DNA from 2 places in the Ligilactobacillus sp. MP3 genome. Region 1 is predicted to be linked to the other one. Evidence: predicted binding sites of a transcription regulator. Region 1 holds the regulator's gene; the other holds the start of a gene.

What was found. Region 1 encodes HrcA, which represses chaperone genes, less so after heat shock. Its sites were predicted from a motif close to TTAGCACTCNNNNNNNNNGAGTGCTAA; they were not measured.
Region 2: clpP (ATP-dependent Clp endopeptidase proteolytic subunit ClpP) is a predicted target of HrcA. The motif match lies at 1,397-1,423, and genes of this name have one in related genera.

Annotation. Positions count from the first base shown of each region.
Region 1 covers NZ_JANFQI010000002.1:132,935-136,152, reverse strand. The annotation lists gene dnaK (molecular chaperone DnaK) at 1-516, opposite strand, end outside; gene grpE (nucleotide exchange factor GrpE) at 559-1,131, opposite strand; gene hrcA (heat-inducible transcriptional repressor HrcA) at 1,152-2,204, opposite strand; gene ribF (riboflavin biosynthesis protein RibF) at 2,325-3,218, opposite strand, start outside.
Region 2 covers NZ_JANFQI010000001.1:90,349-93,566, forward strand. The annotation lists gene whiA (DNA-binding protein WhiA) at 1-712, shown strand, start outside; gene clpP (ATP-dependent Clp endopeptidase proteolytic subunit ClpP) at 762-1,355, opposite strand; gene NOU10_RS00500 (sugar-binding transcriptional regulator) at 1,957-2,985, shown strand; gene gap (type I glyceraldehyde-3-phosphate dehydrogenase) at 3,048-3,218, shown strand, end outside.

The sequences.
Region 1 (3,218 bases):
ACCACCAAGGTCAAATACTAAAATACGTTCATCTTTATCTAATTTATCAAGACCATAAGCTAAAGCTGCAGCTGTAGGTTCATTAACAATTCTTTCAACTTTCAAACCAGCAATCTTACCTGCGTCTTTAGTTGCTTGACGTTGTGAATCGTTAAAGTATGCAGGAACTGTAATAACAGCTTGTGACACTTCTTCACCTAAGTAGCTTTCAGCATAATCTTTAATGTATTGTAAAATCATTGCTGAAATTTCTTGTGGAGTATATTCTTTATCTTCAATCTTTACCTTATAGTTTGCATCTCCCATATGACGCTTTATAGAAGATACTGTATTTGGATTTGTAATAGCTTGACGCTTAGCTACTTCACCAACTTGTGTCTCACCATTTTTGAATGATACAACTGATGGAGTTGTTCTATTACCTTCTGGATTTGTTATAATTTTAGGATCTTTACCTTCTAGTACAGCAACAGCTGAGTTTGTTGTACCTAAATCAATACCAATGATTTTTGACATAAATGTATTACCTCTTTTATAAATATATTAATTAAATACTACTTATTGAGCTACAACAACCATCGCTGGTCGTAATACTCTATCTTTTAGCATGTATCCGTCTTGGAAAACTTGTACTATAGTTTCTGGTTCTTGTCCTTCTTCAACAGGAACTGTCTTTACAGCTTGGTGTAAAGTAGGGTCAAACACCTTTCCTAAAGAATCTATTTTAGTAACATTATTGTTTTTCAAGGCTTTTTCCATATCACGAGCAACCATTTCTATACCCTTTTTCAGTTGCTGTGATGCATCATTATCTACTTCAATTTCTAAAGCACGGTTTAAATTATCAATAACTGGTAAAATATCACGAGCTAAATCTTGACCCTCATATTTCAACAACATTTCTTGTTCTTTTTTAAAACGTTGTGTCATGTTAGCCATTTCAGCCTCAGCTCGTAAATACTTATCCTCAATATCATCGTACTTCTTTTGAAGTTCATCTAATGCTTTTGAAGAATCATCTGTCTCCTCTACTGATTTTTCGTTCTCAACAGATGAAGCTTTATCATCTTCTTTAATTTCTTTTTCACTGTCATCATTTTGCTCAGAAACTTTTACTTCTTCTTCAGACACATCGCCACCCCTTTCAATTATCACTCATCAAAATTTCGGTAATAATCAATTAATTTTTTAGTTAGCTCTTTTTGGAAAACTTCAACCAATCCTATCATCTTAGAATAAGGCATGTTAGTAGGTCCTAAAATAGCAATCATGCCACGACCATGACTCCCAACATTGTAAGTCGCCGATACGAGACTGTAATCTAACAATAACCTATCAGACATCTCATCACCTATTTTAATCGAAATTCCATGATGATCATGTGGATTAGTCGTATTATCTACTAACCCACCAATCTTATCTGATTCATCATCAATTAATGAATACAGGGATTTGATCTGTTCTAAATTATTACCATTAGCAAAATTTAACAAATTTCGCCTTCCACCAATATAAAACTGCTCTTTGATAGCTTTATCTAAGATTCCACCAAATACATCGATAAATCCATCAGATTTTTCAATATATTTAGTAAGTAACGGCTGCAATTCTTGTAGTTTAGAAGTGACTTCACTAAGGGAAGAACCTACCAATTTATCATTAATTAACCTAATAACAGCTTCTAGAGACTCTCCATCTATGTTATTAGGTAAATTATAAATTTGGCTTTCAACTGATCCATCACTGGCAACGAGAATAACCATTACTTGGCCATTTCCTAATGGTACCATCCTGAATCCTTCGAGTTTTAAATCACTAGCTTCTGGTCTCAAAGTTATCGCCGTATAATTAGTTAAATCAGACAATATCTTTGCAGACATTTCTATTATTTCATCAACTCTACGATATTCATTTCCAAATAGAGATTGAATACTTCTTACAGATTTAGAATCTATTTTAACGGGTTTAACTAAATTATCAACATAATAACGATATCCCTTAAGGGAAGGAATTCGACCAGAACTAGAGTGCTCTTTAGTTATAAAACCTTGTTTTTCAAGAACTGCCATTTCATTTCGAATAGTAGCTGAACTAACACGTATAGGTAATTGTTCTTGCAAAGTTTTAGAACCAATAGGCTGTCCTAAATCAGTATAATCTCGGATTATTGTTTCCAAAATCAACAACTGTCTTTCAGTTAGCAAACCAACCACCTCTTTTAGCACTTAACACATTAGAGTGCTAAGTCAATTATTAATATAACCTAGTTAATGGGATTAGTCAAGAGTTTTAGCCAAAAAATTAGCAGAGTAACCCTATAAGTGCTAATTTTTTTTCAAGTCTTCAAAAAAGACCTCAGTATCTCTTTTATCTTTATTTAATTGATCTATTAGTTCCTCAACACTATCAAATTTCACCATTTCTCTTAAAAATTTATACCATTTAACAATAACTTTTTCTCCATAAACACTTTTATCAAAATTAAATAAGTTTATCTCAACTGTTTTTTCTAAATCATCACCAAATGTTTCATTATGCCCTATAGATGCCATTCCTTCATACCATGAATTATCTTTACCTACTCTCACTTTAACAGCATATACACCTTCGCATAAAATACGTTCATTCTTAGGGATAGAAACATTTAAAGTTGGGAATCCTATTTTTCTTCCCCTCTTAAAACCATGTTCAACAGTTCCATGATTTTCATATTGGTATCCTAATAGTAAGTTAGCAGCTTCTACATTCCCACTATCTAAGTCTTTTCTTATCTGAGTAGAACTAATTTTTTGATCATTGCGTTGTAAGTGATCTACAGTTATTATTTCAAATCTTCCTTTTGCAAAATTCGAAATAGTATCCATATTAGCAATGTCATGTTTTCCATAAGTGTAGTCTTGGCCTGCAACAACACATATTGCGTGTAATCCCACTACATACTTATCTATAAAATCTTGTGGTGAAAGATAAGCTAAATTTTCATCAAACTTAACAACATAAGCTATATCTACACCTAAATTCTTAAAATGTTCCAGTTTTTCATCCAACATTGTTAAATATTTAAACTTTTCACCATCAATATTTTGAAAGATGATTTTTGGATGTCTGTCAAAAGTCATTACTGCAACTTTTACACCTAAACTTTTTCCTTTTTCTATAGCTCTTTTTATTACTTCTTGATGTCCACGATGAACTCCATCAAAAAAACCTAAAGCCAA
Region 2 (3,218 bases), on a different contig from region 1:
GAAGAAGAATAATTTTTATATTGTACGTTTAAAAACTGGAACAAATGAAATTTTAAAGGATTTAGATATACTAGATAATTTTCAGATTAAAGAAACTGTTCCTTTAGAATTTTTGGATGACGATGCCAAGGTAAGATCATATTTACGTGGGGCATTTTTAGCAACTGGTTCTGTTAATAATCCTGAAACAAGTAGATATCATTTAGAAATTTACTCACTATATGAAGATCATAATGATACAATATGTGAAATGATGAATAGATATGGATTAAATGCAAGGAAAACAGAGAGAAGAAGTGGTTATATTACTTATCTAAAAGAAGCTGAGAAAATAGCAGACTTTTTATCTTTGATAGGTGCAACGAATGCTATGCTGAAATTTGAAGATATTAGAATTGTTAGGGATATGAGAAATTCAGTTAATCGTATTGTGAATTGTGAAACTGCTAATCTTAATAAAATCGCAGATGCTTCTAAAAAGCAAATTGATAATATTAAGTTGATTGATGCTAAGGTGGGAATTGATAAATTACCACAGAAATTACAAGAAGTAGCAATAGCGAGATTGGGGCATCCAGAAGAAAGCTTAAAGAATTTGGGTGAACTTATACCTGGAGGACCAATTTCTAAATCTGGTATAAATCATAGGTTGAGAAAATTAAATGAAATTGCCGAAAAAATACGCGCTGGTGAAAGTATTGCGGTACTATAAAAAAAGTTCCTAGATTTTATGGTCTAGGAACTTTTTTATAATGTATTAATTATTTAATCTTCTTCTTATTCTTCATAATACCATCAATCAAACCATAATCTACAGCTTGTTGAGCAGTCATGAAATTGTCACGTTCAGTATCTTTATTGATAGTTTCAATATCTTGACCAGAACCGTCAGCTAAGATTTGATTAATTAACTTGCGAGTCTTAAGAATGTGTTCAGCAGCAATTTGAATTTCAGTTGATTGTCCTTGAGCACCACCTAATGGTTGATGAATCATAATTTCAGAATTAGGTAGAGCAAAACGTTTACCTTTGGTACCAGCTGTTGCAAGGACAGAAGCCATAGATGCAGCCATACCCATAACGATAGTTTGAACATCAGCATTAACGAAATTCATTGTATCGTAGATTGCTAAACCAGCAGAAACAGAACCACCAGGAGAATTAATGTACATATAAATATCTTTTTCAGAATCTTGAGCATCTAAAAATAGAAGTTGGGCGATGATAGCATTAGCCATGTCATCATTGACTTCACCAGATACCATAATAATTCTATCTTTTAATAAACGTGAATAAATATCATAAGCACGTTCACCTTGTGAAGATTGTTCAATAACTGTAGGCACTAAATTCATAAGAGAAACCTCCTAAATAAAATTTATATTCTTGAATAATTTTAGCATTCAAGCTCTTATATTGCTAGTTTAGTACAAAGGTCAATAATGGTCAAATTTAAAGCCTTAATTAAATGAAAATAATTTTATTGCTTTTAAAGTTTATATGAAGTAAAATCAATAACGTTATTTAATTTGTGCTGTTAGTGTAATGGATATCACACAAGATTCCGGTTCTTGTAATCTCGGTTCGACTCCGAGACGGCATATAATTAATTTTTAAGCTGGTTCAGGGTTGAGCTGGCTTTTTATTTTATTATAAATAATGTTCGGATTTTATCATTACAAAATGAAATTTAGAAATAAAAATTCTGAATATTTCGATATTATTTATAGAAAAGTTAATTTAATTAAGATTTAAAGAATTTATAAAGAAACGCTCAAATTAGAGAGTTTAAAGGCTTGCAAAATTTAAAGAATATTGATATACTACAAATGTAGTTGAGGTATAAGAACAGTTTAATGGTTAATTAATTGTTGTTGTACTTTTTCTTTTTAACTTAACTGGGTCGCTCGATGACACTGTTGGACGTCAAGAGTCCCGCAAGAAAGAGGACATAAAATGCGCGAGGAAGTAGAGTTGATTGAGTCAATCGTTCCGGATTTAATTGATGTTCTGAGGAAAAGATTCATTATCTTAAGAAATATTGATTGGTCTGAACCAGTTGGCAGAAGAGTATTAGCACAAACCTTGGGCATGAGTGAACGAGTTTTGCGGACTGAAACAGATTATTTAAGGAAGCAAGAATTAATTGCTTCAACAAAGTCTGGTATGATTTTGACTGCTAAAGGTAAAAGAACAATACAAGGCCTTTCCAAGTTGATGGACTCTTTATTAGGGTTACAACAAATGGAGAAAGAATTATCTCGATACCTAGGTATAAGAAACTGTTTAATTGTTTCGGGAGATAGTGATAGACAGCCTTTGATTATTGAGGACATGGGCAAGTTAGTAAATGATATCCTAGGTAAGGAATTGCCTAAGGGTAAAAATGTCATTGCTGCAATGGGTGGTACTACGATGGCTAAAGTTGCTACCTGTTTGACTTCCGAAATTGCAGTAGATAGAGATTTGACTTTCGTGCCTGCCCGTGGTGGTATAGGCGAAAGGTTAGATATTCAGGCGAATAATGTATGTGGCTTAATGGCTGAAAAAACTGGTGGTAATCACAGGACATTATATGTGCCTGAACAGGTTAGCGAAGATACTTATCGTCCGCTTCTTAATGAACCCGTAGTACAAGAAGTTGTGAATTTAATTAGACAGAGTAATGCTGCTGTTCATAGTATAGGTGAAGCAATTAGTATGGCAGAGAGACGTTCGATGCCTAAAAATGTGGTAGCAATGCTAAAAGAGCGTAAGGCTGTGTCTGAGACTTTTGGTTATTTCTTTGACGATAAGGGGAAAGTTGTTTACAAGATTCCTAGAATTGGATTGCAACTTGAAGATCTCGCGAATATGGATTGTATAATCGCTGTTGCTGGTGGTAGTTCTAAAGCACGAGCAATAGCAGCATACATGAAGAACGCTCCTGAGAAAACATACTTGATTACTGACGAAGGAGCTGCTAAGATGATTTTAAAAGGGTAGTAATTCTATTACCTTTTAAAATAAAATAAAATTTTCATTTCCTAAAGGAGGAAATTTTAGTTATGACAACTAAAGTAGGTATTAATGGTTTTGGCCGTATCGGTCGTTTAGCATTCCGTCGTATTGCTGAAACATCTAAGGACTTGGAAGTTGTTGCTATCAACGACTTAACATCTCCAGCAATGTTAGCACACTTATTGAAATATGATACAGCTCATGGTCAATTTGACGGT